DNA from 2 places in the Paludibacterium paludis genome. Region 1 is predicted to be linked to the other one. Evidence: riboswitches for the same ligand, from Rfam matches in the RefSeq annotation. Region 1 holds a riboswitch; the other holds the start of a gene.
The links. Region 1 has a riboswitch for thiamine pyrophosphate ahead of JNO50_RS05170 (thiamine ABC transporter substrate-binding protein). Riboswitches for the same ligand answer to the same signal wherever they lie in the genome.
Positions count from the first base shown of each region.

Region 2: another riboswitch for thiamine pyrophosphate. It lies ahead of thiC (phosphomethylpyrimidine synthase ThiC); the one in region 1 lies ahead of JNO50_RS05170 (thiamine ABC transporter substrate-binding protein).

Region 1 covers NZ_CP069161.1:1,131,139-1,146,801, forward strand. Annotated here, with positions in the region: gene JNO50_RS05135 (glycoside hydrolase family 3 protein) at 1-272, shown strand, start outside; gene JNO50_RS05140 (GNAT family N-acetyltransferase) at 266-1,555, opposite strand; gene JNO50_RS05145 (GNAT family N-acetyltransferase) at 1,736-2,434, shown strand; gene JNO50_RS05150 (methyl-accepting chemotaxis protein) at 2,613-4,250, shown strand; gene JNO50_RS05155 (hypothetical protein) at 4,422-4,595, opposite strand; gene JNO50_RS05160 (TonB-dependent receptor plug domain-containing protein) at 4,714-7,344, opposite strand; gene JNO50_RS05165 (hypothetical protein) at 8,040-8,861, opposite strand; TPP riboswitch at 9,133-9,223, shown strand; gene JNO50_RS05170 (thiamine ABC transporter substrate-binding protein) at 9,267-10,262, shown strand; gene JNO50_RS05175 (ABC transporter permease) at 10,373-11,788, shown strand; gene JNO50_RS05180 (ABC transporter ATP-binding protein) at 11,781-12,731, shown strand; gene JNO50_RS05185 (TonB-dependent receptor plug domain-containing protein) at 13,140-15,663, shown strand, end outside.
Region 2 covers NZ_CP069161.1:152,194-167,856, forward strand. Annotated here, with positions in the region: gene JNO50_RS00675 (uracil-DNA glycosylase) at 1-260, opposite strand, end outside; gene JNO50_RS00680 (rhodanese-like domain-containing protein) at 322-645, opposite strand; gene JNO50_RS00685 (protein-L-isoaspartate O-methyltransferase family protein) at 645-1,304, opposite strand; TPP riboswitch at 1,369-1,477, shown strand; gene thiC (phosphomethylpyrimidine synthase ThiC) at 1,567-3,477, shown strand; gene gstA (glutathione transferase GstA) at 3,574-4,182, shown strand; gene JNO50_RS00700 (nucleotide pyrophosphohydrolase) at 4,186-4,527, shown strand; gene JNO50_RS00705 (HD-GYP domain-containing protein) at 4,513-5,724, opposite strand; gene JNO50_RS00710 (methyl-accepting chemotaxis protein) at 6,009-8,087, shown strand; gene pyrB (aspartate carbamoyltransferase) at 8,335-9,255, shown strand; gene pyrI (aspartate carbamoyltransferase regulatory subunit) at 9,272-9,730, shown strand; gene JNO50_RS00725 (M12 family metallopeptidase) at 9,854-11,389, opposite strand; gene JNO50_RS00730 (GNAT family N-acetyltransferase) at 11,534-12,058, opposite strand; gene JNO50_RS00735 (hypothetical protein) at 12,145-12,387, shown strand; gene JNO50_RS00740 (hypothetical protein) at 12,497-12,739, shown strand; gene JNO50_RS00745 (indolepyruvate ferredoxin oxidoreductase family protein) at 12,787-15,663, opposite strand, start outside.

The sequences.
Region 1 (15,663 bases):
CCAAAAACCAAAACAAAGTGATTGTTCATGTGTCGATGCGCTCGCCTTACGATGTCGTCAATTTTGATGATATTTCCGATGCGACACTCGCCACATATGCTTATTACGGCTATGAAAACGGCTGGCGCGGACAATCCTTGCCCGCGGCCGTCGATGCCATGCTGGGATACTCGCCATTGTCGGGCAAACTTCCGGTTGCGATCTACGAGCTGCGACCGGATGGTTCGCCAGGAGCGCTGCGTTATTCGCGCGGATTCGGATTGCGTTACTGATCCTGCGCGAGCCACATCATGCCGGTTTCGCCAAGCGTCACGAGTCCCATGCCGAGCCCATTGACCGGCAGGCGGTGTGTCACCTCGCCATTAGGCGCGATGACAACGCTGCCGCCAAGCTGTCTGGCGCCTGGCTCGTTCAGCGACATCGGCCAATTGCACTGGACTAGCCAGGCCGAGGCGGTCCGGGCCAATTGCCTGGCGTTGGGCAAGTAATCGATACCGTCCGCTCCATCGGGGATCGCGCTGATTATGCTGGGCCAGAAAATCATGTCGACACTACCGGGAGGAAGCTGCCTGGCAAGAAGAGCCAGATCCAGCACCTCCCTGCACAGCACAGAGGTGGTGCGCAAATGGCCCAGATGGCCGATAGCGCGGGTGTGGCCGGTTGTCAGGAACGTCTGCTCGCTGGGCGTCAATCCGTTCTTGGCGACGGTGGCTGCCAGGTTGCCCGAGGCGTCGATATGTACGTGGACATTGAATGGCGCGTGGCTTTCCGGCGGAACGAGTGTGCCGAACAGGGCGGCAATACGCAGTGAGCGGCAGTGTGCCCGGATACGATCCAGCGCTTCCGCCTGGGCACGGGATTTTGCCTCCTCCCGGATGCCGCGATGAAAGCCCGGCACGGACAATTCGGGAAAGACGCAAATTTTGGCCCCGTGTTCCGCGGCAAGGGCAAGATATCGGGTTATGGTGGCAAGGTTTGCGTGTGCCGTTGGCGCCATGGGCATTTGCGCGATGGCGAGTCGAGTACCGGCGGAACGTGTCGCGCCGAGCGTTCTGTGGAAAACGGTTTCGTCCGGATCGACCGACATTCTGGGGGGGATGCCTCCGGTCCCGGTTTCGAATCCGGAACGCTTCAGCAGACGCAATGAGGATTCGTTCGCGCATTTGAGCACCGCAAGAAAATGATGTGCGCCATATGTGCCGGCCAGTTCCGCGATCATCTCGGTGACGGCTTCCCCCGCATAACCGTTGCCCCAGACATGGCTGGCGAACACATAGGCGATTTCCGCATGGCGGTCTTCGTAAACGCTCGCCTGGACAAATCCGATCAACCCTTGTTCGGGGTGCCGGACAACCCAGTTCAGGCGATATTCATCATTATGCGGATTCCTGCGCTCCTCGAGGCGTTCGAAGCGTTCCTGCAGCCATCCTATGGATGGAGGAGGCGTGTTTTCGTAGCGATAGATTGCCGGGTCGCTTAAGACATGGAACATTTCTTTGGCGTGCTGGCGGGTCTGGGGTTCCAGGATGAGGCGGGGGGTGTGAAGTGTGCGCATGGCGGTCCGTGGGCAAGCCGTTGGTGTTCGGGTGGTACCATTGGGGTTTGTCATCATAACATTTCAATGTCATGTTTACTGGCTTTCATGTGAGCATCGGCGGGAATGACGCGGTACTTTGGCGTTTGTCTTCCCTTTATATGGCTGTTATGCGAGTGCCGGAGTCTGATGAGGACAACAATGGAGCCTTTTGAAATCAATGAGTTCGGGCAGCCTGTCGGGCGTGTCGTCGAAGGATGGCGCGGTGCGAGGCAGCCGGAGCGGATCGCGATGGCGGGACGTTATTGTGAACTGGCGCCGCTGGATGCCGGGCGTCACGGAGAGGACTTGTTCACGGTGTTGAGTGACAGTGGTCTCGCCAATTGGACATATCTGACCATGCCGGCGGAGCGCGCCGCTTTCCTTGAGTGGTTGCGGGCCATGGAGTCGTCCGCCGATCCGCTGTTTTTTGTGATTCTGGTGAAGGGTAAACCGGCGGGGATGGCCAGCTATTTGCGTATCAATCCCGCCGATGGGGTCATCGAGGTCGGATGGCTGCATTTTTCTTCCGGGCTGCAACGCTCCGCGGCGGCGACCGAAGCCATGTACCTGATGATGCGGCAGGCCTTCGCGTGGGGATACCGGCGTTATGAATGGAAATGCAATACGCTCAATCGCCCTTCCTGGCGGGCGGCCGAGCGTCTCGGGTTTACCTATGAGGGCACGTTTCGCCAGGCAAGGGTCGATAAGGGACGCAACCGCGATACCGCATGGTTTTCCATTCTGGATCGGGAGTGGCCAAATGTGGAGCGCGGATTCGTGCGCTGGCTGTCGGCGGAGAATTTCGATAGGGAAGGTCGGCAGAGTCGTCGTCTGCAAGACTGCCGAGAGCCATCCTGACGTGAGAGATATGAGCTTTCGGTGATGTGGGTTTGCATATTGGTTGTCCTGTTTTGGTGTTAATACCCATTGTGGTTAATGACATAGCGCAAGCCTTGGCGTGAAAAAGTCATGACAATGGAGATGATGTGGTAATGCCGCATTACATAACACATGGAAACAGAGATAAGGACGAACCATGCTGCAGAAACTGACGCTCAGGGCGAGGTTGTTGTGGATGACCGTGGTGGTTGCCGGTTTATCGACCCTGCTTGGCGCTCTGATGATCCACGCCATTGAATCGCAGATGATGAATGACCGGCAGGACCGGATACGCGGTCAGGTCGAGAATGCGATGAGCCTGCTCAAGTATTACGAACGGATGTCCAGCGACGGGAAAATGAGCGAAGCGGACGCGCAACGCGATGCGAAACAGGCGCTGACGGCTTTGCGTTTTGATGGCAAGGAGTATTTTTTCGTGCTGGACAAAAGCATGCGCTGGCTTGCGCATGGCACCAGTCCGGCACTGGTCGGCAAGGACATGCACGGCGTAAAGATTCCCGAGGGCGGAAATCTCGGGACGTTGTTCGACGAGACCCTGCAGCGCGGCCGCGGTAACGGATTCGTGCACTTTTCCTGGAGCAAGCCGGGAGCCGAAACGCCCCAGCCGAAAATGGCCTACATCGACACTTCTCCTCGCTGGGGATGGGTGGTCGGCACAGGCCTGTATCTTGACGACATTCATGATGCCGTAGTGGAACAATGGCTCAGCATAGGTGTGCAAGTGCTGGTGATCATTCTGGCGACGGTTGGATTGGGCATGTTGTTGCAGCGCAGTGTGATGAGAGAGTTGGGGGCGGAACCCGCCGTTGCGGCAGGCATCGTGCGACAGATCGCCTCAGGACAGCTGTCGACTCCGGTGACGGTTCGCCAGGGCGATAAAGACAGTCTGATCGCTCATATTGCGCACATGCAGGAAGAGTTGCGGAGCATGGTCTCCGCCATCGTCGCCAGCGCGGACGAGGTGCGCCGGCTGACGGAGGAAGTGGTTGGCGGTGCAGGCGAAGTGGCCGACAACTCTCGCCAGCAGAGCGAAGGAGCGACCTCGATGGCGGCCTCGATCGAACAGTTGACGGTGAGCATTACCCACTTGTCCGAGCATGCCCGTGATGCCCGCGCCTTGTCCGAAGAGTCCGGATCCTTGTCGGCGGATGGTGGCGAGGTGATTTCCCGCGCGGTTGGAGAAATGCGGGAAATCAATCGGACTGTGGATCAGGCCGCCGAGTCCATTGATGAGCTGACCGCCAAAACGGAAGCGATTTCCAGCATCATGCAGGTGATCCGCGATGTCGCCGACCAGACCAACCTGCTCGCCCTCAATGCGGCCATCGAAGCGGCGCGGGCCGGCGAGGCCGGGCGGGGATTCGCGGTCGTGGCCGACGAGGTTCGCAAACTGTCGGAGCGAACCGCCACGTCGACGCAGGAGATCGCCGGCATGATCGGGGATGTGCAAACGGGGTCAACGGCGTCCCGCGAACGGATGAACGAAGCCGTGGACAGGGCGAAGACCGGGCTTGCGCTGGCTGAGCAGGGCGGCGAATCGATTGGCCGCATCAGACAGAGCGCCTCGGGCGTGGTGGGCGTGGTGCAGGATATTTCCTCGGCGCTTAACGAGCAGGGCATCGCCAGTCAGGACATTGCCCGCCATGTCGAGCAGATCGCCCAGATGGCGCAAGTCAATGCCGAAACCGCGAGCCGAACTTCCGACAGCGTTGAACGCATGGGACAGGTAACGGAGAAGCTGCGTGCGATTGTGGGGCGGTTTTGTGTTGAGTAATGTGCCCCTGAGTACTGGGGGTAGAGGCCAACAATGATTCGGAGGTGTTGACCCATTGACCTTGATTTGAATAGCGCATGAATCAGATGGTTGATTTATACCCGCCAGACAATACGGGCATCTCGCAGGGAATGCAATGCCAACATGGCTTGGTGTTCCGACCAATCATGGTCACAGCAGGCTTTCATCACGATGCGGCAACAAGTTGATTTGATTCGCCGGCAACGTGATGAGGTGAGCACGATTGAACGGTTTCTTGAAGATCGGGTTGTCGGATGAATCATACACAATCGGGTTAAAGGGGGGCGTGCCGATCTCCAGACCGATGAGTACGTCTGTTGTCATGAAGATCTCCCCGAAGATGAAAAATACCCCAGCAGGTTTGAGACCTGCTGGGGTTTTCGGTCGGGCTGACCATCTCGTTAATTACCCCGAAGGGCGGTTTGCCACTTAACCTAGATTTTTACTTGAACTTGTAGCGGGCATTAACGTAGAAGAATCGACCGAGATAGTCACCCTGATTGGGAACGAAGTCGGCTTTGCCCGATGCATTCGAGAAGATGGGGGCTTTATTGAAAACGTTGTTTACCCCCACGTTCAGAGTGAGATCTTTGATTGGCTTGAATGTCATATCCAGATCCCAAACGGTATAGCTCGGCACATATGATCCGTCATAATGCTCCATATCCGTCGGATCCACTATGTTACGCACGCGCGAGTAGCTGCGTGCCGTCAGGGCATATTCCGAGCCTCCGTTTTGGTAACTGGTTCTCAGATGATTGCGCCATTTGGGAGCCATCAGACTATCCAGGCGGCTAAGAACGGAGCTGTTCGGGATCGTCGATTGTTTGAACGTCAAAATCTGGTTATAGGCTTCGCTGAATTTGAGCTTGCCGTATGCCCCCATCGACAGTTCATACGTCATCGCAAAATCAATCCCGTCGGTCTGCGTTCTTCCAATATTCTGGAATGGTGCTGTAATACTGTTGATGCGACCACGATCCAGTCCGGGATATTGAGCTTCCAGGGCTGGGTTGCGCGGATCTCGCCCGATGTTAGCCGCGTAACGATTGTCCTCATTGTTGAGAGTGTATTGAGCATCTTGCGGCTGAATCGTGCCGCGCTGCAGTATTTGATACCAGTCAAGGCTGACAGCCAGCTCTTTGGTGGGTTGCAGGACGATGCCAAGAGAGTAGTTGTTGGCTTTTTCGGCCTGCAGGTTCGGGTTTCCTTCCATATAGTATTTGGGCTGATAGACGCATTGTCCTTTGCCGTACCCAAGAGGGATGCAACGCTTCCAGTCTGCAACCGTTACATAGGCTTGAGTGTGTGCATACATTTCCGGCAGCGTTGGGGCCTTGAAGGAGGTAGTTGCCGAGCCCCGAACCAGAACGGAGTCCCAAGGTCTCCAGGAGAAAGCAAGTTTGGGGTTGACGGTGTTACCAAAGTCACTGTAGTGGTCTGCGCGCGCTGCAACCTGAACTTCCAGCTTTTTCAGGACAGGAATGCTGAATTCGCCATAAATCGACGCTACAGTACGGCTTCCACTCGATGCAGATCCCCCTTGGTTACTAATATTCTTGGCCTGCACCAGACGGTCAGGGGTATCTTCCATGGACTCATGGCTTACCTGCGTGCCCCAAGCAAAACCCAGATTCCCTGCTGGCAATGCAACAAGTTCACTATTTGCCATTTTGAAGTCGACTGCCTGAAGCTTCGATGTTGCTGTACGTCGGGTGTTGGTCAGCATCGATTTGACAACGCTCGACGGGTTGTTGAGCGTGAATGGATCGTATCCTCCTTGCCCAAGGACACCATTTTGCAGTTGGGTCTTGGCCATGTCCTTCAGCAATTGATTATTGACTTCATCCTTAATACGGTTCTCATTGATGTTGATAGCCGTATCGATATCCCAATTTCCCAACGTGCCGCGGAAACCTGCAACGAACCGGTAGGTATCGCTGGTAACTTTTTCTGTTTGGGGGCCAGCTTCTTGCACCGAGCGGTTAAATACAAGTTGATTACCGGGGGCGAACCCAGGCAAGGTTGCCAGGGCCGGGTTGGTTGACCCGGCGGTCTGCATTACCATGCTCTCGAAGAAAGGGGCGCCTCTGCCATAAGTCGTTTCATTCCGGTAGTAACCGAACTCTGCGAACAGTTCGTTCTGGGCATTGAGCTTTTTGGTGTAAATGGCGGCAATGCCTAAGCGATCTTGACGTGGCGCCAGTTGCGAGGAGCGATCCGTGTAGCAGAAAGCGTCGCCTCGTTCATCGGTTTCAATACTTCCTCGGCAGATCGGATTCGGCAGATTTTTTCCACCGGACGAATAATTTCGGTAGCCGCCACCTGCATAGGTTGTACTACGCTCGTCTGCACCATTAAACCTGCGGTGATCTCCGGTTCGGGTCGCATCATGTTTATCACTCAACGTGGGTTCACGATGGTAGACATCAAGGGAGAGCAGCAGGTTGTGGCCATCTTCATCCAGACTGCCGAAGCCGGCGGTCAAGTTGCCACTGAACGAACCCCCATCACCTCGTTGATAGGCCCCGATTCGAGAAGATCCTTCGATGCCTTGATAGTTACGCTTGGTTTTGAAGTTGATGACGCCAGCGACAGCATCCGAGCCATAGATTGCTGAAGCTCCATCGCGCAGAATTTCCACCGATTCGATTGCCGATAGCGGGAGGCTGTTCAGATCAACAAAAGTGTTGGTGGCATTGTTTGCGAACCCATAGTTGGCAAGGCGGCGTCCATTGAGAAGCACCAAGGTGTACTTCTCGCTCATACCACGCAGAGCGGCACTCGCTCCACCTTTGGCGAAGGACGCGGACTCCGATCCATTGAAGGAACTGGTCACCGAGGGTAATTTCTCTAGCAGTTCTACGACAGTGGTGGCCCCGGTTTTTTCGATATCGCCTTTCTTGATGATTTCGACAGCCGTTGGCCCTTCGCGGTTAATGCGCTTGATGTTGGAGCCAGTAACCGTGACACGCTCCAGTTGTTCTGTCTTGACCGGGTCGGCTGCATGAGCCATAGAAATACCTGCCATGCCTATGGAGGCAATGGCATAAGCCAAATGCTTCAGTTTCATTTTGTTCCCTTATCTCTCGATTGTTTCCGGGGCTGCCGGAATGACTTTAGAATTTCCTGCTACTGTTTGAGGACGAAAACAGGCCGAAAAATGTTATTTGTCATTGTTATGAAAAGTATTAACTTTTTATTTGATAGTCAAACAGAATAATCATATTGATCAACGAACCTTCTGGCTTGACGCTTGGTAAGACACGCTGTGATTCTTCGCCTGAAAGCATTTTTTGCAACGGGTGATACAAGGGACTGGTGTACGAGAAGGCTTTTTGTTTGGCCAGTTTGTGTAGTAGTTGTTTGAATTTATTGAAAAATAATTGAATTAACCTACGTGCCATTCTTGAAGCATGGAACAGGCGACTAGGGCAGCGGAGCCTGTAAGAAAAAGGATCGAATAGTGTTGCTGATATACAACGTTGTTGTAATTATGCGACATTGATGTGTCCGCAGCTTGATTGCCTTCGTGCATGTGGTGCTTTTTCTGAACTTGCCAGAAGGTGATCCTCTATGCGCGTGATTCATGTGAGCAGAAGGTTCGAGTCCTGGTGTTTGTTCTAGGTCGCCATGATAGAGGCTTCTGGAAGAGACAAAATCTCGGACGGATCTGTGGAAAATTTTTTGGAATGGCAATTGCTAGTCGGTGGCTTGGGCTGGGGGCGGTAATGCCTGCACCCGCTCTCGCCTGGACGCATGAGCCGATCAAATCACGGCCCAAGTCCCTATGATGAGCAACAGGACCAGAACGCCCAGTAGCACCTGGGTGGTGCTGCGTTCCTTTTGCAGCAGTGCCTGCAGTGAAGCGCTGCGAGCCTCCATCTGGTTGATTTTGGTTTGCATGGTGGTGCGGGCCTGATCCTGCTCCGCGAGCGACAGTAGCATGGTCTCGCCATTGAACATTTGCAGATTCGGCAGTGTGCAGACGCCGATCAGGCGGGATACCTTGTCCCTGAAGTAAAGGCCGGAGCGTTGCAATTCATCTTTCCACTCGAAGGAGAAGCCCTGGCTGGCATAAAAGGCATGCTTTTGCAGTTTGTCGTCCTCGCTGGCTCCCGCCGGCATGGTGATCATGCCTGGGCTGACCGCGTAGTCCGGATAACTCGCCTTGGTCCAGGCGATGACCGAGGCGAACAGAAAGGCATCAACGCCGGTACCTCGCATCATGTCACTGGGAGAAATGCCGTTTTTCGGGCCGAACGTGACCGATCGGCTGGGGTGGTCGACCCTCACCCAGGCGCAGTTGTACACGGCATGATAATGGGACTCCTCGCCATCAAGCCGATGCCATTCATTGGCATCATTTTGAAGGAAGCTCCGATATTGAACGCGATAGAAGTCGGACTGCTCTGTCGTGGCACGGCTGGTGTGCAAAATCCCATAGAAGACAGTCGGCGCCTGGTTGACGATCAGGACGCTTTCGGCCAATGGCATGGCAAGGTTGGCCAGCGTGTTTTCGTTTTCCGGCGCACGGAAACTGGTGTCGTCCTTGGCCGTCTGCGCGGTAGCTTGGTCGGAGGATGTCATGTTTATATGATAACCCACGTGACTGGAATTGTACTCCCCGTCGCAGTGGCACTATGACAGTGCTCGACGGGGCCATCTTGGTGCGCGGATCGAAGACTTCGGCGTGATGCAAACACCTTTTCGGGCGCCCTCCGTTGGCACGGCACTTGCATTATAGACAGTGCGTGAGACCCCCAAGTCTTGCCGCGTTGTTCGTACTCTGTCATGCGATGCTTTTGCGGAGCCTATCGGCTCCGTTTTTTTTGCCCGCTGCGCGCCGTATAATGTTTCCCTTGAACACCGGGGGTGCCCTGACGGGCTGAGACAGACCCCATTACCTGATCCGGGTCATGCCGGCGTAGGGAGCGTGTCGCGTCCGAGCGTGCCCGTGCCCATGCTGCGCAGAAAGGCCGGGGAGACGCAATAATGAAACGACGAATGATGACGGCGCTTTTGCTGTCTTTGTCCCTGGCCCAGGCGGCCGAACTGCGGGTGATCACCCATTCCTCATTCGAGTTGCCCAAAGACCTGATCGCAGGATTCGAACGGCAGCATGGCGCCCGCGTCACCATCATCAAGGCGGGCGACGCAGGGGAAATGGTCAATAAGCTGATCCTGACCCGCGCCAACCCTATCGCTGACGTTGTCTATGGGATCGACAATACCCTTATCGGTAAAGCCCGGGCGGCAGGGGTTCTCGATCCGGTTCAACCGGCGATGCCTGTGGTGAAAGAGGCCTTGCCCGGCGCAGTCAGTACCGACTATGGGTACATCACCCTGAACATTGATAAGGCTTGGTTCTCCGCGCACAAAAAACCGTTACCCGCGTCTCTCGAGGATCTGGCCCGGCCCGAATGGAAAAACCTGCTCGTTATCGAGAATCCCGCCACCTCCAGCACCGGGCTTGGTTTTTTGCTGTCGACCATCGAATATATGGGCGAGGATCCGGCGTTTGCGTATTGGCGGCGGCTCCGGGACAACGGCCTTAAAGTGGTGAAGGGTTGGAGCGAGGCCTATAACACGGAGTTCACCCGCAACGGTGGCTCACGCCCCATCGTGCTCAGTTACGCTTCGAGTCCGGCCGCGGAGGTGTTCTACAGCAAGACGGCACTGAAAGAGGCGCCGACCGGCAATCTATTGCTGCCGGGCAGCGTTTTCCGTCAGATCGAAGGCGCGGCAACCCTCAAAGGTGGACGGGAAAAGGCCCTTGCAGTCCGCTTCATCGCGTTTTTGCGATCCGCTCCGGTGCAGGGCGCCATTCAGACCAGCATGTGGATGTACCCGGTTACCGAAGGCGTGACCATCAACCCGGTTTTCCGGTTCGCGGAGCGTCCGCGTTCCCACTCTACGCCGTCCGAAGAGCGCATCCGCAAGAATGCCCCGGGCTGGGTGTCCCGTTTTAACCGTACCATTTTGCGCTGATGGAGCGTTTGGGCAAGTGGTGGTTCGCTCTGCCGCCGCTGGGTTTTTTGTGCGTCGCTTCGCTGATTCCGGTTGTGTCGCTTCTTATGGAAGGGCGGGCGGCGGCCTCCATGGCGCTGCTGCTGGATCCATCCACTCAATGGCGGTTGGGGTGGTCTGCCGCGCAGGCTCTGGCGACCTGTCTGGTGGTTCTTCTGCTGGGCGTGCCTTTGTCGTGGTTTGTCGCGCGCCATGCTTTTGCCGGGCGCAGCCTGTTGCTTCGACTGATGATGCTGCCATTCGTAATGCCGACACTGGTGGCCGGCGTAGGAATTCTCACGCTATTCGGCTCTGGTGGCATACTCGGATGCGAGCTTGATGAGTCGGCTTGGCTGCTACTGTATGGCAATGTGTTCTATAACCTGCCTCTGGTGTTGCGGGCGGGGGTCGAAGGATTTTCCCGTGTGCCGGACAGCCATGTCAGCGCCGCGCGAGTCCTGGGGGCCGGCCGCGTGTCGGTGTTTTTCCGGATTGAGTGGCCGCAAGCGTGTCCCTGGTTTTTGTCGGCGCTGTGCATGGTCTTCCTGTATTGCTTTTCCGGATTCGGTATCGCGCTGCTGCTGGGCGGCTACCGCTATGCCACCGTGGAAGTCGAAATTTATCGCATGGTCGCCTATGAGCTGAATCTTGGCGATGCGGCTGTCCTCGCTGCTGTGTCCATGGGGTTTGCTGCCGTGGTGGCGCTGCTGCACGGCATGCTGGAGCGGCGCCTGGCGCGACCGCTGGCGGGGCACGCCCTTGCTCTTAGGCCGGTGACCGGTTGGCAGGCCATCACCCTGGCGGTATGTTGCCTCTCGTTATTGATGGTGTTTCTTTTCGCTCCACTCGCCGCCATTGTCTGGCGAGCGGCAGCAAGCGGTGCCTGGCATATTTGGCTGGAAGAGGAGACCCGCGTGGCTCTGCTCAATACCCTACGCTTTACGGCATTGACTCTTATTGGGGTAACGACCATCGGTTTGTGCCATGCGTTCGCATCGCGACACCCCGTCATGAGGGCGATGGCATGGTTGCCTGTTGTTGTTTCTCCTGTCTGTGTGGCATTCGGCTTGTTGGTGGTTTACCCGGGATGGTCTGCGAGCCTGGCCTTGCTGTTATCCGGTTATGTACTGTTGGCCTATCCATTTGTCGCGCGCAGTGTCGCCAACTCGCTGGACAGCTTGCCGGATTCGTGGCTTGCGGCATCACGCACTTTGGGGCGCGGAACGTTCTCTACGCTTTGGTTCGTGGTTCTGCCGCTTGTCGCCCCGGCATTGCGAAGAGGGCTGGCGTTCGCCGCCGCGACGGCCGTGGGGGAATTCGCTGTGACTCTCTTCTTATCCCGTCCTGAGTGGATGACCCTGACAACCTTGATCTATCAGCGACTTGGCCGGGCCGGGCAGAGCAATATCGATGCGGCTTCCTGCCTGTCTGGCGGGCTTCTGATCTTTGCCTTGCTGGCATTCGTATTGATCGAATGGCCCGACCATCGAAAGGAAAACCGTGCTTGAACTGGATGGCGTGTCGGTGCGCCTTGGCGATCGTTCAATCCTTGATGATCTCGATCTGGTGCTGGCCAGAGGTGAAAGGCTGGCTATCCTCGGACCCTCCGGGTGCGGGAAGAGCACGTTGCTGAAAGTTATCGCCGGACTTGTTCCGCCCGAATGCGGAGACGTTCGTTATGACGGTTTGTCTCTTTGTCATACCGCGACGGAAGACCGGCACTTCGCCCTGATGTTTCAGGAGTTTGCACTGTTTCCCCATCTGAATGTGCTCGACAATGTCGCATTCGGTTTGTGTGCCCGAGGCGTTCGCCGTCGCACGGCAAGGCGTACGGCGCAAAGCATGCTCGAGAGTCTGGGCTTGGCCCATCATGCCGGATCCAGGGTCTGGTCGTTGTCCGGTGGGGAGCAGCAACGCGTTGCGCTGGGTCGGTCCCTGGTGACGCGACCCCGGGTGATGTTGCTCGATGAACCGTTTTCCAGTCTTGACGCCCATTTGCGCAAGGCCTTGCAGGAAGAGTGCATCGCCAGATTGTCCGCGGAAAACACCGCGACCATCCTGGTGACGCACGACCGGCATGAGGCTTTTTCCATGGCTCATCGGGTGGCGGTGATGCATCAGGGGCGCTTTGTGCAGGTTGGCGCGCCGGAGGCATTGATGGCGGCGCCGGCGACACCCTGGCTGGCAAGGTTTCTCGGCTTCGAGAATGTGGACGAAGACAGGGCGATTCCCGACGAAGCGTTTCTTCTGGGCGATGCCTACCCGCGAGCCACTATTCGTTCGGTGACCTGGGGTGTGGGTCAGGTTCTTCTTGAGGTGCAAAGCGAGTCGGCGGGATTTTACCGTGTCCGGATTTCCGCGAGGGAACTTGGCGTGCTGGGCATCCGGCCTGACCAGGGGGGGCAGATCGGGTTGGCCATCGATTTCAGCAAGGTCATCCATTTTTGCTGAGGCGCGCTCATTTTTTTGAATTTATCTCCCTCTACTGCTTCGGGTATAGGCTTCCTAGCTGGTTGGTGTGTTGTGTTTCATCAACATAGTGATGTTTTGTGGATGACAGAGGTGGTGTGGCAAGTCCATTTATTATGAATTTTGTTGTTTTATGGTTTTCCTGAATGGCATTGATTGTTGGTTAAGTATTTGATGTTTAACTGATAGTTTATTAAAAATTGGTGTTTTTTTGTGCAGGGATATTGTAGTTTGCAAAAAAACAACATGTGTTGGATAAACATCACCCTCCGGGACGTTTAGCGTTTGTTATTTATGTCGGATTCATGAAATAGTTTTATGGGGGTCAACGGAGATCACTATCGACGTTGCTTCATATAACAACTCTACCCAGGATCTGGAGAGAAAAACATGGTCTACAAAAGGAAAACGCTGGTGGTTGCCATTGCCCTGATGGGCTCTGGCCTGGCCTCGTCATCGGCCTGGTCGGCCGAAGCTGGCACAGAGAAACTCGAACGCATTGAAGTGGTTGGTTCCAACATCAAGCGCATTCAGAAAGAAGGCCCGTCGCCGATCGAGACGCTCAAGCGCGCGGATATCGAAAAAACCGGTGCAAGCACCGTCGCCGAGCTGCTGCTCAAACTGCCATCCAACACCGCCGGTTTCAGCGAGCAGGGCGCCGGTCTGCAAAGCGCCCCGGGCACGTCCAGCGTGGGGTTGCACGGTCTTGGTCCCGACAACACCCTGGTTCTGCTTAACGGCCGTCGTATGACCGGCTACGGCATCGCCCAGGGTGGTTTCACCAACTTCGTCGACCTTAACAGCATTCCGGCCAGCGCCATCGAGCGCATCGAAATTCTCAAGGATGGTGCTTCGGCGATTTACGGTTCCGATGCCATCGCCGGCGTGGTCAACATCGTGACCCGCAAGAACTACCAGGGGATCGAAGGCAAGATCGGTTACGGCACCAGCAGCAAGAGCGATGGCACCGAAACCACCTCCAACCTGACCATTGGCGTGGGCGATCTGGAAACCGATCGCTACAACTTCCTGGTAACGCTGGATACCTATGATCGCAGCAAAATTGCGATGAAAGATCGGGATTTCTCCAAGGATTCGGACACGAGCTCCCGTGGCGGGATTGACGCGCGTTCGCCGACCGGCGCCATTCCTTCCTGGTTCGACAAGACCGATCCGTACGTCGATCCGGATACCGGTATTCAAGGTGCATGGAAAGTCTTCGGGAATTGCCCGACAACGCCGGTTGGCGGAAAGTGTCTGTTCAATGCCAACCCGCACATGAACCTGATGGACAAGGCCGAGCGCCGCGGCGTGCTGGGTGAATTCAACTTCAAGTTCAGCGATACCTTGTCGGCGTTCGCCGAAGCGGCCTATACCCGCAACAAGGACTGGTCGCAGATCGCGCCGACGCCGAGTTCAGGTAGGGTTCCTGCCGGCGTCGCCGGTAACCCAGTCAACAAAGACTCACGGTTCGTTTGGCGCCTGATGGGGCTGGGGGATCGCAAGACGCTGATTACCTCCGACACCTATCGCGCGCTGGCCGGATTGCGCGGCTCGCTGTCGTCCTGGGACTGGGAAACCGCGCTGGGCTATAGCCGCAACGATGTGGACAGCGCGAGTGAGAACTTTGCCAGAATCAGTGCGCTTGATGAGGCCATTGCCAATCAGCAGTTGAGCCCGTTCCTGCCGGTCGATCCGGCGGTCATGGCCAGCCTGCGTTATAAACCCTGGACCAAGGGCCGCTCCTCCATCACCTTCTGGGACTTCAAGCTCTCCAATCCGGAAGTGGCTCAGTTACCGGGCGGCGCCGTGGGCGTGGCCATCGGGCTCGAGGCGCGGCGCGAAACGGGACGCACCTGGTCCGATGCCGCCGCGGAAGTCGGCGATGTCATCGGCCAGGGAGGCGCGTCGATGAACGCCAACCGCAATACCCGCGCGGCCTACATCGAAGTCAATATCCCGGTCTCCAAGTCGTTCGAGCTGCAATTGGCGGAGCGCTACGACTACTACAACGACTTCGGCGGCGCCTTCAATCCCAAGGTGGCGTTCCGCTGGCAGCCGGATAGTCGGGTGATGCTGCGTGGCTCCTACAGCACCGCGTTCCGTGCGCCGTCGTTGCAGCAGCTGTATACACCGGGTTCGACGGGTTATAACAATTTGCGCGATCCTGTGCGGTGCCCTGTCGTGACTACTGACAATATTTATTGTGGTTACTCCACACCGGTGACGAACGGCGGCAACTCGAAACTGCAACCTGAGAAGTCCTATAACAGTTCAGTTGGATTGGTGGTCGAGCCGTTCAAGTGGGCGTCGTTGTCGATCGACTACTACCGCATCAACAAGACCAACGTGATCAAGTCGAATGATCAATACGTGCTGAACAATTTCCCGGGACTCGTGACTCGCAATGCGAGCGGTGATATCGAAAATATCGACAGCCCCTACATGAATATGGGCCGCGAAGTGATTCGCGGGATCGATTCTTCGCTGATCCTGCGTGGAGATCTGGGCAACCTCGGCAAGCTGACCTACACCGCGGGTCTGAACTACCTGATCAGCGATCAGATTCAGGATTTCACCGGTGGTCCGCTTTACGAAAACGCCGACCTGATCGGCGCGGTGAAGACCCGCATGCAGCACACGGTGAGCTGGGACATCGGCCCCTGGTCGCCGTCCTTGACCTACAACTACATCGGCGGCTACAAGGATTACAGCCACGACAATGTGACCGGTCATACCGTCGGCGCGTACGACTTGTTCGATGTGCAATTGCAGTATTCCGGCATCAAGAACGCCCGAATCACCGCGGGGGTCAAGAACGTGGCCAACAAGAAGCCGCCGCTGTCCACCTTCGGCAACTACGCGAGCACTGGTTTCAACACCGATCTGTACTCCGCGCAAGGCCGTTTCTTCT
Region 2 (15,663 bases), 980 kb from region 1:
GACAGCCCCATCGCTTCCCCCTCGCCGTGATAAGGGTCCTGACCGAGGATCACGACCCTGGCATCGGCCGGCGCGAAAAAGGACAGGGCATGGAATACGCATTCCCGCGGCGGATAGACCGTGGCTCCCGCGTCGGCCCGGCGGCCGAGTTCGGCGTCGATCGCGGCGAGCCGGTCGGCGATGGCGGGCGTCTCGAACACCGGCAGCCAGCCCGGATGAATGCGTTTGAGCGAGGTATCCAGATAAGGGAGAGTTTTCATGGGAAGTTTCCTGGCCGGGGCGATGACCCGGCCGGGTAAGGGACGGAATGAGCGGGCCGGCTCAGTAATGCGCCAGGGACGGATCGACATCGCATGCCCAGGCTTCGATGCCGCCCCTGAGGCTGGCGACATCGTCGAAACCGGCGTCGATCAGGTAGCGCGCCACCTGGTAGCTGCGCACGCCATGATGGCACACGATGACCAGCGGCCGCTCGTCGGGCAGTTCCGCCATGCGCAGCGGCACGAGATTCATCGGCATGTGCAGCGCGCCGTCGATGTGCGCGATCTGCCACTCCCAGGTTTCCCGCACATCGACAAGCAACGGCGCGGCACCCGGACCGGACAGTTGTTCCGAGAGCTCGCGCGCGGTGACTTCCCTGACCATCAGAACGAGAACCGTTCCGGTTCGATCGCCTCGAAGCCGGTCAGACGGCTGATACAGGTATCGAACAGCACCGTTTCGGAGAAGGCGGTTTCGCTATCGCGGCGGATCAGCGTCGCGCGCATCACCGGTTCGTCGCCGATGACCACGACCATGCGGCCGCCGACGGCGAGTTGATCGCGCAGGGCGAGGGGCGCCACCGGCAGGGAGCCGCCGACGAAGATGGCGTCGAAGGGAGCCTTGGAAGGCAGCCCTTCAAGGCCGTTCGCCACATGCACCACGGCATTGGCGATGCCGGCTTTCTTCAGGTGCTTGCGCGCGGTGTCGGCCATGGCCGGGTCGCATTCGAGCGCGTGAACCTCGCTAGCGAGGTTGGCGAGCAGCGCGGTGACGTAGCCTGAGCCCGCGCCCACTTCGAGCACCCGGTCCTCGGCGGCCAGCGCCAGATCCTGGACCATTCGCGCCTCGACCTTCGGTTGCAGCATGGATGTGCCGTTGGGCAGCGGAAGTTCGGTATCGACGAAGGCGATCAGGCGCTGATCGTCCGACACGAACTCTTCACGTTTCACGTGAAACAACAGGTCGAGCACTTTCGGATCCAGGACGTCCCAGGGGCGGATCTGTTGTTCGACCATGTTGAAACGGGCATTCTCGAAATCCATTCGCTTCACTCCGGAGGGCTTCATGACGATAACTTGCGATTATCCCATATTTGCCTTACCTTCACAGCATCGCTAGGGGTCCTGCGCGGCAAGCGGTTTGCCGGCGCGGGTGAGACATACCCTCCGAACCTGATCCGGTTAACACCGGCGTAGGGAAGCGCATTTCGGCCTGCCGCGTACCCGGCACGGCACGCGGCGGCTCACGCCGCGCATCCGTTTCCCCTGCGCCGTTTCATCGCACCATACAAGGATGATACGAACGATGAACGCGCCAGCCAAACTCAATGAATCCCTGACGGTCGATACGGCCGCCATCCAGCCTTTCCCCAACTCCCGGAAAATCCATGTCGAGGGAAGCCGTCCGGATATCCGCGTGCCGATGCGCGAGATTTCCCTGGCCGACACGCCAACCCAGATGGGCGGAGAAAGGAATCCTCCGGTCACCGTTTACGACACCAGCGGCCCTTATACCGATCCGGCGGCGGTGATCGACATCCGCTCGGGGCTCGCGCCACTGCGCGCCGCCTGGATCGAGGAGCGCGGCGACAGCGAACGCCTCGCCGAGTTGACCAGCCGTTACGGGCGCGAGCGCGCCGCCATGCCGTCGCTGGACGACTTGCGTTTCAATCTGACGCGCCAACCGCGCCGCGCCAGGGCCGGAGCCAATGTGACGCAAATGCATTACGCGCGGCGCGGTATCGTTACGCCGGAGATGGAGTTCATCGCCATCCGCGAAAACCTGCGCCGCGACGCGTATCTCGCCTCGCTCAAGGCGCAGGGGCCGATGGGCGAGAAATTCGCCGCGATGATGACGCGCCAGCACCCCGGCCAGTCCTTCGGCGCGGCCCTGCCCGAAGCCATCACGCCCGAGTTCGTGCGTGGCGAGGTCGCTGCCGGGCGCGCCATTATTCCGTGCAACATCAACCATCCCGAATCCGAACCGATGATCATCGGGCGCAATTTTCTGGTGAAGGTCAACGGCAACATCGGCAACAGCGCCGTGAGCTCGTCGATCGCCGACGAGGTGGACAAGATGACCTGGGCGATCCGCTGGGGCGCCGACACCATCATGGATCTGTCCACCGGCAAGAACATCCATGAGACCCGCGAGTGGATTTTGCGCAACAGTCCGGTGCCGATCGGCACCGTGCCGATCTACCAGGCGCTGGAAAAGGTCGGCGGCAAGGCCGAGGAGCTGACCTGGGAAATTTTCCGGGACACGCTGATCGAACAGGCCGAGCAGGGCGTGGACTATTTCACCATCCACGCCGGTGTCCTGCTGCGCTATGTGCCGATGACCGCCGGCCGCCTGACCGGCATCGTGTCGCGCGGCGGCTCGATCATGGCCAAGTGGTGCCTCGCGCATCACAAGGAGAATTTCCTCTACACCCGCTTCGAGGAAATCTGCGAAATCATGAAAGCGTACGACGTGAGTTTTTCGCTGGGCGACGGCTTGCGTCCGGGATCGATCTACGATGCCAACGACGAGGCTCAGTTGTCCGAACTGCGCACGCTTGGCGAATTGACAAAAGTGGCCTGGAAACACGATGTGCAAACGATGATCGAAGGCCCCGGGCATGTTCCGATGCAATTGATCAAGGAAAACATGGACAAGGAGCTCGAGTGGTGCGACGAGGCGCCGTTCTACACGCTCGGTCCGCTGACCACGGACATCGCGCCCGGCTACGATCACATCACCTCGGCGATCGGCGCCGCGCAGATCGCCTGGTACGGTACGGCCATGCTGTGCTATGTCACGCCGAAAGAGCACCTTGGCCTGCCGGACAAGGACGATGTGAAGGAAGGCATCATCACCTACAAGCTGGCCGCCCACGCGGCCGACCTCGCCAAGGGTCACCCGGGCGCGCAGATCCGCGACAACGCCCTGTCCAAGGCCCGGTTCGAATTCCGCTGGGAAGACCAGTTCAATCTTGGTCTCGATCCTGACCGGGCGCGGGCGTTCCACGACGAGACGCTGCCCAAGGACAGCGCCAAGGTGGCGCATTTTTGCTCGATGTGCGGACCGCATTTCTGTTCAATGAAAATCACCCAGGACGTGCGCGACTTCGCCCGCGAACAGGGCATCTCCGAACAGGAGGCGCTCGATGCCGGCATGGAGGTCAAATCGGTGGAATTCGTGCGTAACGGTGCGCGGCTTTACGACAGGATCTGATTGCCCCGCCCGGCATTGTGGTTGATTTGGCGGGATGGGCGGAGCATGATCTGGCACATCCTGTCGTGCCTTCACCCATGAAAGGAGTCTGGATCCATGAAACTGTACCTGTCCACCGGTTCGTGCTCGCTGTCCGTTCACATCGCGCTGTGCGAGTCGGGCCTCGCGTTCAGCACGGAAAAGGTCAACCTGAAGGTCTCCCCGCACCTGACCGAGTCCGGCGCGCAATTCACCTCGATCAATCCGAAGGGCTATGTGCCGGCCCTGGAGCTGGACAACGGCGACATCCTCACCGAAGGCCCGGCCATCGTGCAGTACATCGCCGACCTCGTCCCGGAAAAGCACCTGGCGCCGGCCAACGGTTCGATGGCCCGCTACCGGCTCCAGGAATGGCTGAATTTCATCGCCACCGAGATCCACAAGTCGTTTGCCCCGTTGTGGAACCCGGCCTCGTCCGACGAGATGAAGCAGGCCGCCACGACCCGCATCCACAGCCGTCTTGACTGGTTGGCCGGCGAACTCGCGGATCGCCCCTATCTGATGGGCGAATTCACTGTCGCGGACGGCTATCTCTTCACCTGCCTGAACTGGATGAACTACCTGAAGATGCCCGTGGAAAACTGGCCCGCGGTCAAGTCCTACCTCGACCGGGTGGCGGCGCGCGAAGGCGTGGCGCGCGCCATGAAGGCCGAGGGTCTCGCGTAAGACATGGCGGATTATCTTGTCGATGCGGCGCCGCTTAGCGCGGCGCTCGAAACGTTTGCCGGCGAACGCGGCTGGGAGCCTTATCTTACCGCGCGCAACCTGATGCTGGCGCTGACCGGCGAAGTGGGGGAGCTGGCGGAGATTTTCCAGTGGATGAGCGACGAAGAGGCCGCGAACCTGTCCGCGGATCCGGAAACGTTCGCTCATCTGCAGGAAGAGATCGCCGACGTGCTGTTCTATCTTGTGCAGCTGGCGCGCGTCACCGGGGTCGACCTGGATCTGGCGTCGCGCGACAAGATCCGCAAGAACGCCAGGAAGTACCCGGCCCCCTCACAGGAAGCGTAGGGGGTCGATTTTCCATTTCTCCGGCGATTCGTGCCTGACGATGCGGTCGCCGCCGCCAAATCCGACGGGCCTGGCCAGATCGAGGATTTCCGGAGGAATGTAGCCGTTGCCGCGCAGACTGAAGAACACCTTGACCTTGGGTTGCGCGAGCTTGTCGGCGTTCTGTTCCACCACCACCGCCAGCCGCCCGCTTTCTAGCCTGACCAGCGCGCCGACCGGGTAAATCCCGATGCAGCGCATGAACGACTGGACCAGCGCGGGATTGAAGTGGAATTTCGACCATTCGTAGATCTTGCGCAGCGCATCGGTCGGTGGCATGCCCTCGTGGTAGCAGCGATCCGAAGTCAGCGCGTCGTACACATCGACGATGGCGGCCATCTGACCCAGCTGCGAGATTTCGTCGCCTTCCAGGCCTTCCGGATAGCCACTGCCGTCGTGGCGTTCATGGTGCTGGGAGGCCACGTCGATGGCGGTTTGCGAGATGCCCGACGTGGCCGTCAGGATGCGCCGGCTTTCCACCACATGGCATTTCATCACGGAAAACTCGTTTTCCGTCAGGCGGCCCGGCTTGTTCAGAATCTCGTCCGGCACCTTCATCTTGCCGATATCGTGCAGCATGCCGCCAATTCCGGCGTGATGGATCGTTTCCTTGTCCATGCCCAGCGCGTTGCAAAAACTCACCATCAGCGCGCCGACGCTCACCGAGTGCAGGAAGGTGTAATCGTCCTTGTCCTTGATCCGGCACAGCGACAGGAGCGCGCCATTGTTGCGCAGGATCGAATGGGTCATGCGTTCGACGGACGGCGTGATGTTTTCGAGTTCCACCTGGCGGCCAAGCCGGGCATCGTGCAACACCGAGCGGATGATCTGGTGGGCCTCTTCGTGGACCTGCTTCGCGCGGCCGATTTCTTCCCTGGCGTCCACACGCCGCTCGATGCCCTTTTCCCGGGTGGCGATTTCCAGTATCTCGCTCTCCAGCTGACGCTTGACCTCTTGCGCGGTCGGCGCGTCGGCGTCCAGCCCGCGGCTGGTGTCGATATACAGCTCGTGAATGCCAGCGCTTTGTATTTTCGCGATATCGGCTTCGTTTTCGAGGCGGAACCGGCTGCGTAAAAAAGGGTGGGACATCCAGTCGCAGTTCAGGTCATGGATGAACATGCCGACACGAAGATCCGAAATGTGGATGCGCTTGATCATGGGCGAACCGGACAAAAATCGGGACAACTGCAATAGTAGTGCCTGCGTAGCGGATTTGAGAAGCATCCGGGGCGGATCCGGGTACCGCGCCGGTTTACACGGAGTCTCGTTGAGCTATCGCAAACTTTTGCGATGAAAGACATTTTTTGCGCTAGGGGGAATGTACAGGAGAAGCCGCTGCCGTATAGTGAATAGTGGCGCAGCCCGGTCTGCTTAGCCTGCCCGGGAAGCTCTTGCCATAAGAGGATAGCGCGGTAGCGCAGGAACAGTAGGGGAGTTTCAGAATGGAAAACAACAAGAAGTGGGGCCGTTTGAGCCATCGCATCATCCTGGTGGCCGCGATCGCGATCGCGATCGGTTTCGCGGCGATGATCGCCCTGATCACCAGGCAAAGTTACGATTCGTCGGTGGAACTCGGCTATCTGCTGGCCGAGCAGAAGGCCGAAGCCTACAGCCATGACGTGGAGGGGGTGTTCAATCAGGGCTTCCTGTTGCCCGAACACCTGGCCAACTCCGTGCTCGGGCACAAGCGGGTCGCCCAGCCGGACCGTCACCATGTCGACAACGTCATCATGCAGTTGCTGGACAAGGCGCCGCAATCGATCGGATTGTGGATGCTTTGGGAGCCGGAAGCCTTCGACGGGCGCGATGACGCGTTCCGTCTGGACTGGCCGCGACATGATCCGACGGGGCGCTTCGCGCCCTATGTGACCCGCAACGACAAGGGCGTCGCGCAACTGGACGTGATGATGGATGCCGCCCGGGTCAAGGAATTCCCCAAGTACAAGGACAACCCGAAAAGCTATCAGCCGGATTATGAAAAAACCGGCTGGGGCGATTTTTATTTCGTCCCGAAAACCCGCTCCCGCGACACCATCACCGAGCCTTACATCTACGAAGTGCAAGGCAAGAAGGTGCTGGAAAGTTCACTGGTGGTGGCGATGAAGGACGCCAACGGCAAGTTCCTCGGCGTGTCGGCCACCGACATGTCGCTGGAGGATCTGCAAAAGCGGTTCGGCGCGATGAAGGTCGGCGACGACGGCTATGTGCGCCTGATCTCCGAAGGCGGACTCTATGTGGTTTCCCAAAAACCGGAGCTCAACGGCAAGCCGGTGGAAAAGGACAACCCGCTCGCGGCCCAGCTCGACAAGGTGAAGAAGGGGGAACGCTTTACCTTCGAAGCCGACGGTTTCACCCATTTCTTCCATCCGGTGAAAGTGGCCAATACCGGGCAGTTCTGGTCGGTCGGCGTGAGCGTGCCCACCTCGTCGATCACCGCCGCGGCGCGCAGCCAGGCGATGTGGGCGATCATCATCGGTTCCACGGCGCTGGTGGTGATTCTCGTGGTGCTCGGCATCGTGGTGACGTCGCTGACCCGGCCGCTTCTGACGATGGCCACCACCATGGAGGAAATGGCCGCCGGCAAGGGCGATCTGACGGTGCGCATCGATGTGGCCAACAAGGACGAGATCGGCCGCATGGCGCATGCTTTCAACGCGTTCATCGGGTCGCTCAGGGACATGTTCGTCGACGTGCGCGAGCAGAGCCTCGCGGTGACGCGCGCGGCGACGGAACTGGCCGGATCGGCCGCGCAAGTGGAAAAGGCTTCGGCGAGCCAGTCCGATGCGGCCAGCGCCACGGCGGCGGGGGTCGAGGAAGTCACCGTCAGTGTGCACCATATCGCGGATACCGCCGAGGAGGCGGGCAAGATCGCCCGTGAAACGGGGGATCTGGCCGAACACAGTGTGCAGACGGTCGATGAAGTAACGCGCGAAATCCAGAACATGACCACCAGCATGCACGCTCTGGCCGAGCGCATGAACCAGCTGGGCGCGCGCTCCGAAGAAGTGAGCACCATCGTCCGGGTGATCAAGGACATCGCCGACCAGACCAACCTTCTGGCGCTCAACGCGGCGATCGAGGCGGCGCGCGCGGGCGAGATGGGACGCGGCTTCGCCGTCGTCGCCGACGAGGTGCGCAACCTGGCCGGCCGCACGGCCGAGGCCACCGTGGAGATCACCCGTATCGTCAACGCCATCAGCTCCGAAACCCGCGACGCGGTGAACGATGTGCAAAAGAGCAATCAGCTGGTGGACAGCAGTGTCGGCATCGCCGAAAGCGCCAACCAAGCGATGAGAACCGTGTACGACCGGAACCAGACCCTGGCGCAGAGTATCGTCGATATCGCCGCGTCCACGCGCGAGCAGTCGGTGGCCAGTTCGGAAATCGCCCAGAATGTTGAGCGCATCAGCCTGATGGCTCAGTCCAACAGCGATGTGGTTCGCGAAGTGTCGGCATCGGTCGAGCATCTGCGCGGATTGTCGGCGAATCTGGAGGCTTTGGTCGGCAATTTCCGCCTGTGACGGGAAGCCCGTCATGGTGGCGGGCTTAACCTTGGCATGCGTTTCGGATTATAATCGGCGCATTATCCGAAGGAATACGCATAGCGATGAATGGTCTGGACGCCGCGCTCCACCCCAGTCCCCGGAACGGACGCCTGTCCGGCCGTCGTCGATCCGTCCGTTCACGGATGATGCGTTGTTTGAGAAAAAAGCTCCTGAATTGTCAGGGGCTTTTTTTGTATCCGGATGCGCTTAAGGAAACCGCCCCATGACCAATCCCCTGTACCGCAAGCACATCATTTCCATTCCCGATTTCAGCCGCGAGGAACTGGAACTGGTGGTGGCCACCGCCGCGAGCCTCAAGGCCGCGCCGCGCAACGACCTGTTGCGCGGGCGGCTGATCGCGAGCTGCTTTTTCGAACCGTCGACCCGTACCCGCCTGTCCTTCGAAACGTCGGTGCAGCGCCTGGGCGGCACGGTGATCGGGTTTTCCGATGGGGCCAACACCTCGGCGAAAAAGGGCGAGACGCTGGCCGACACCATCAAGATCATTTCCTCCTACACCGATGCGGTGGTGATGCGCCATCCCAAGGAAGGCGCGGCGCGTCTGGCCAGCGAATTTTCCGCCGTGCCGGTGATCAACGGTGGCGACGGCGCCAACCAGCACCCGACCCAGACACTGCTCGATTTGTTCACCATCCGCGAAACCCAGGGGCGGCTGGACAAGCTCAGCCTCGCCTTCGTCGGCGACCTGAAATACGGGCGCACCGTGCACTCGCTCGCCCAGGCGCTGTCGCTGTTCGACTGCCACTTCTATTTTGTCGCGCCCGACGCGCTGGCGATGCCGGACTATCTGTGCGAAGAGCTCGACGAGAAAGGCATCGCCTATACCCTGTGCGACAGCCTGGAAGAGGTGATTCCGCTGGTCGACATCCTGTACATGACCCGGGTGCAGCGCGAGCGTTTCGACGAGGCCGAGTTCAAGAAAATCCAGGGGCAGTATGTGCTGCGCGCCGACATGTTCCGCCACGCGCGGGACAACCTGCGGGTGCTGCATCCGTTGCCGCGCGTCGATGAAATCACGCCAGACGTCGATGCCACGCCCTACGCCTACTATTTCGAACAGGCGAAGAATGGCGTTTTCGCGCGCCAGGCGCTCCTGGCGCTGGTGTTGAACGAAACGGTGTAACGCAAAGGAAAGCACGATGGACTACACCCGCACTGTCGAAGCCCTCAAGGAAGGCACCGTCATCGATCACATCCCGGCCGGCCAGGGCCTGAAGATCCTGCGCCTGTTCCGTTTCTCCGATAGCGGAGAGCGGGTCAACGTCGGCCTTAACCTGTCGTCGCGGCATATGGGCTCGAAAGACCTGATCAAGGTTGAGAATATCGCGCTGACCGAAGAGCAGGCCAACGAGCTCGCGCTGTTCGCGCCCAAGGCCACGGTGAACGTGATCGAAAACTACGAAGTGGTGAAGAAGCACAAGCTGGAGCTGCCGGAAACGGTGGAGGGGATTTTTGCGTGCCCCAACTCCAATTGCATATCCCATAAAGAGCCGGTTCGCAGCTTTTTTTACGTTTCCGTGAAAAAAAGTGATACAAAAATGAAATGCAAGTATTGCGAAAAGGTGTTCAGTAAGGATATTGTTGTGGAAGTGCGCTAAGTCGTACAAAGGATGAAGAGAAACTAGAGGGCTGGTTCACAGCTCGACACAGCATCAAAATCAAAAAATCGCGAAGCGCCGCAGGTAACTGCGGCGCTTTCGTTTTTGGCGTCCTGCTACGGACTATTTTCCCCGCGGTTTGCGGCCAAGATGGGTTTTGACCGTCGGGTACATCCTCGCCAGCTGTTCCAGAACGGCGGCGTCCGGCATCGGGGCCGCCAGCGTGTCCGCAAGCTTGCGATCCGTTTCCGGTGAGTCGTAGCCGTGCGCGAGACCCAGGGTATGAGCCATCGCGTGCAGCGTGGCCGGCAGGCTGAGCGCGCACTCGCGCGTCATGTTGACGGGCTGAATGCCGCCGCTGCGGCCAACGCGGGTGTCGCAATGGCCGCGCTGTCTCAGTTCCAGAACATGCCGGTCGCCCGGTACGGCCGGACGAAAACGGATCCCCGCCTGCTCGCCGTACCATGCCGCGGCCTCTTCGAAAACCCGGCGCCCGTCGCCGGGATACTCCGCCGCGTAACGGTAAGGCACCACGCCCAGATGCCATTTGCGCACACCGTCGCGCACCGGCGCGCGCAGGGTGTCCTGTCCGTTGGCTTCGTTCACCAGTTGGGGCACGCCGCCCTGTTGCAGGACATCTTCGCGGCTGCCCACCACCATGTCGCCGCTCACCATCACATTGCCCTGTTGCCGCAGCCTCACTGGCCGTCCGCCGGGAATTTCCCAGGTGGTCATGCTGTCGTTCCGGCCGGCGGCGGGGATCGTGTTTGCCGGCCGCGCGTCATGGCGCGAGGTCTCCGGATCCTTGCGCAGGCCCGCGTCCCTCCGGTTCTCTGCGTCATCCTGTCCGGGCAGGAAGACGTCGCTCATGTCGACCGTCACGGGTTGGACGGTTGGCCTGTGCCGCGGCACGGTTTGGCTTGCCGGGGAACGCGGCGAGGTAACGCGCTTGGCGGCTTGCGGATAGCGTTTGGCCAGTTCGGGCACGATGGCATCGAGGTCGCCGTGCATTGCCCGGGTCCGGGAGATATCGCGGTAGAGCGGGTCATGCACGAGACCCAGCGCATGCGCCATCATATGAATAAGCACGGCGCCATTCACCGAATCGGCGCGCGTCAGACTCAGATCCTGACGCCCCCCGCGCCAGCCCAATACCGCGGAGGTGCGCTGCGGATCGAGCCTGACCCGTACGTAGTCGCCCAGGGCCCGTTCCTGACGGGCAAAGCGGATACCGGTTTTTTGCCGGTACCGCTCGGCGGCCTGTTCGAACGCGAGGCGCGCATCGGCGGGATAACCCTCGGAAAAACGGTAGGGCACGACAGCGTTTTCCCATGCCAGGATGCCGCGGACGGCGGGCTGTCTGAGGTAACGTCCGTCCTGTCCGGTCGGCGCCGCCGAAGCCAGTGCCGGCAAGCCTTCGGTATCCAGTGTTTGCCGGTCGAACGGCAGGATCATGTCGTCGCTGGTGGTCACCGCCGGCGAGTGGATGACGACAACCTGGCGGCCCGTTCCGCGTTCGGTCACGAGGCCCGGCGCGTCGTGGTGGCGGTAGACCGGCGTATGCCCGGCATAGCCGTTGAACGGTGGCGCGGCATGGGCGGACAAGATCGCCGGACCGGCCATCAGCCAGGCCAGTCCCGTCAGGTAGGTTCTGCGCATTTGCTGCTCCTGCCAAGTCATTAAAGCAGGAGACATTAGCCGAACGGAAGACGGCGCCGAATCAGTCAACAGCCGTTAGGCCGTCGGACATTTCCCCACTCGTTGCCGGACGGGCAATCCCGGAAAGGAGACGGCGCGTTCCGGCTAGCTGAGCCGTTTTTGCATGAACACCAAGTCCAGCCAGCGTCCGAACTTGATGCCGACCTCGGGCATGCGCGCCACTTCCGCGTAGCCCAGACGCCGGTGAAAACGGATCGATCCTTCGTTGGCCGCGTCGATGCCGCCGACCATCACATGCATGCCGGCTTGCCGGGCGCGTTCTTCCAGCTCGGTGAGCAGGCGGGCGCCGAGGCCTTTGCCCCGGCTGTCTTCGGCCAGGTGCACGCTGTGCTCGACCGTGAAGCGAAAGCCGGGAAACCCCCGGAATACGCCGTAGCTCGCGTAGCCGATCACCCGGCCATCCTCTTCGGCGACGATCACCGGAAATCCTTGAGCACGGCGGCCGGCGAACCATGCTTCGCGTTCTTCGAGCGTAACGGGGTCGTCGCAATACACGGCGGTGGAGGTGGCGATGACATGATTGAAAATGGCCAGGATCGACGGTACGTCATCCTGGCGGGCATCGCGGATCAGCATGGGTATTTCCGAAGTGGTGGCCGAGGTCTTCATGGTGCCATCCTTGCAAGCCTCGTGCCAATTGAACTGGCACGCTGTTTGCGAGAGCAGGGTGTCAGCCACTCTCCGGGGAGAGATCCATGTTCGCCCATTTTCGCGCGCCGCGCCGCCAGGCCTCCGAATCCGGCACGTCGGAGCTTGTGATGTTCAACTACCGGCGGCCGGTAAGGGCCCGCCTGGTATCGCTGGGACCGGGCAACGGCAAGCTTTGGCTCGTCGAAATGCTCGATGCGCAATCGGGTATCTGGATCTGGCAGGAAGAGTCGCGCGACTCGGCGGCGGCGCTCGATTGCGCCAGGCGGCTGAGCCTGTTGCTGTCCTGAAACGGTGCAGGCGTTCACCGAAGCGGGGCAGATGTTGTTTGATCTGGATCATGAGTGGTTGGCTCGATGAAGCTTATGATTTTGCCATTACCTGATTGGCCATTCTGTCATGCACACGCAAAGCGAGGACCCTGCGAGTCGTTTTCACGGCGCTCAGCGGTCTGCACAGCGGCAAGAACTCGACGAAGACAAACGGTTCGGACACGCATTCTGGCTGGGAGGCATTCCCGGCGCTTTCCTCGGTTGGTGGTTGTTTCCCGGTCTGGGTGTGACACCCCAGCTCGGCATCCTGATCGGCATGTTCGCCGGCATGGGACTGATTGGACTGATTCAGGAATGCCTGTCCAAATGAAAACGGGGCACGGTGTGGCGTGCCCCGCCGGTTGGTGCTAATTACCGTCAGGCCGCCGCTTCTTTCGGATGGCTGTCGCCGGGTCCGCCAAAACGCCCCATCAGCTCGTTTTCCTTTTCCCTGACGATCTCGTACTGTTTCGCCTTGACGTGGCCGAAACCGCGCACGCTTTCGGCCAGACGAGCGATATCGGCCGCCAGCGCGAGATTGTCGGCGCGCAGTCCGGCCAAGAGCCGTTCCACCAGGGTTTCGTACTCGGTGATCAGCCGGCGCTCCAGTTTGCGGTCGGTCTGCCAGCCGAACGGATCGAGGAGCGTGCCGCGCAGAAAGCGCAGGCGGCTGAGCACTTTCATCCCCGGCAATACCCAGCGTCCGAGCTTGAGTTTGCGCGGTTTGCCCCCGGTCATCCAGCTCGCGCCCAGGTGGAAGGTGAGCCGGTAATCGCCCTCGAACTGGTTGCCGAGTTCACGCAGGAATTCCCCGTCGGTGTAGAGCCGCGCCACTTCGTATTCGTCCTTGTAGGCCAGCACGTGGAAATAGGCGCGGGCCACCGCGAGCGTCAGCGCCTGGCTGCCGGGCTTGAGGCGTTCTTCGGCGTTTTTCACCCGCTGCGCCAATTGGCGGTAACGCTCCGCCAGCGCCTCGTTCTGATAGGCGGCGAGATAAGTCGAGCGGTGATGCAGCACGGCATCCGGTGTTTCACGTGGAACAAACTGCACCACCGCGTTCGGGGTGACCAGCGCTTCGATGCGCGCCGGATCGTGAGCGGCGTGACGTCCCCACCGGAACGCTTGCTGATTGAACGACACCGCCGCGCCATTGAGCCGCACCGCTTCCAGGATGGCCTCCTCGGACACCGGCACCAGCCCCTTTTGCCAGGCGAACCCCAGCATGAACATATTGCTGGCGATGGCGTCGCCCATCAGTTGGGTGGCGAGGCGGGTGGCGTTGACTTCCGAATACCGTCCGGCGCCGACCGAGTCGATCACGGCATCTTTCATCGAGCGCGCCGGATAGCGCAGGTCCGGGTTGCGCAGGAAGGCGCTGGTCGGCGCTTCGTAACTGTTCAGGACGGCGTGTGTGAAGCCTTCGCGCATTTTGGCGAGGGCCTCTTCGGCGGCCGTGACCACCAGATCGCAGCCGAGCACCAGATTGGCGTCGCCGGCGGCGATGCGTACCGCATGCAGTTTGTCCGGCGAGTCGGCGAGCCGCACGTGCGACCAGACGGAACCGCCTTTTTGCGCGAGGCCGGCCATGTCGAGCACGGTCACGCCCTTGCCGTCCAGATAGGCCGCCATGCCCAGCACCTGGCCGATGGTGACGACGCCCGTGCCGCCGACGCCGGTGACCATGATGCCATAGGGCTGCGACAGGTCCGGCAGCGACGGAGCGGGCAGGGCGGGAAGGTCCTCCAGGCGCGCGCGCGAGCCGGCCGAGGAGCGCAGTTTGCCGCCTTCCACGGTGACGAAACTCGGGCAGAACCCTTCCAGACAGGAGAAATCCTTGTTGCAGCTTGACTGGTCGATTCGGCGCTTGCGGCCCAGCGGCGTTTCCACCGGCAGCACCGACAGGCAGCCCGATTTCTGACCGCAGTCGCCGCAGCCTTCGCAGACGCGTTCATTGATGAACGCGCGCCGCGCCGGATCGGGAAATTCACCGCGCTTGCGCCGGCGGCGTTTTTCCGCGGCGCAGGTCTGATCGTGAATGAGGATGGTGGTGCCGTCGGTTTCGCGCAGTTCGCGCTGCAGCCGATCGAGTTCGCGGCGGTGAAACACCTCGACGCCCGCCGCCAGACCGGTCGCGTTGCGGTACTTGTCCGGGTCGTCCGAGGTGATGACGATACGCTTGACGCCTTCGGCGTCGAGCTGCCGGGTGATCATCGGCACATCCAGATAGCCGTCGACGTGCTGGCCGCCGGTCATCGCCACCGCGTCGTTGTAGAGAATCTTGTAGGTGATGTTGACGCCGGCCGCGACCGAGGCGCGGATGGCGAGCAGACCCGAATGAAAGTAGGTGCCGTCGCCCAGGTTCGCGAACACATGCCGTGTTTCGGTGAACGGCGATTGGCCGATCCAGGGCACGCCCTCGCCGCCCATCTGGGTGAAGGTCTTGGTGCTCGGATCGATCCACGAGGCCATGTAGTGACAACCGATGCCGGCCAGCGCGCGCGAACCTTCGGGCACTTTGGTCGAGGTGTTGTGCGGGCAGCCCGAGCAATAATGCGGCACGCGCGGCAGCGCCTCGCGCGGCTTGACCAGCTGGGCCTCCTTGTCGTCGTAGAACTTCAGGCGGTCGTGGATGACCGGGCTGTCGAACACGGTGGCCAGACGGCTGGCGATGGCGCGGGCGATCATCGCCGGGGTCAGCTCGCCCGCGGCGGGCAGCAGCCAGTCGCCGTGCGGCAGCGCCCACTCGCCCTTTTCGGCGAACTTGCCCACCACGCGCGGCCGTTCGCCGTCGCTCCAGTTGTACAGCTGTTCCTTGAGCTGGTATTCGATGACCTGGCGCTTTTCTTCGACGACCAGGATTTCCTCGAGCCCGCGGGCGAACTGGCGCACGCCTTCCGGTTCCAGCGGCCAGACCATGCCGACCTTGAAAATGCGCAGACCGATGCCGGAAGCGGTGGCTTCGTCGATACCCAGGTCATCCAGCGCCTGCATCACATCGAGATAGGATTTGCCGGTGGTGATGATGCCAAGGCGCGCCGCGGGCGAATCGAGCACCACCCGGTTGAGTTTGTTGGCGCGCGCGTAGGCGAGGGCGGCGTAGAGCCGGTGGTGCAGCACACGCTTTTCCTGCACGAGTGGCGGATCCGGCCAGCGGATATTGAGGCCACCTTCCGGAATCGGAAAATCCTCCGGCAGCACGATGTTCAGGCGCTCGGGGGAGATATCGACGATGGCCGAGCTTTCGATGGTGTCGGT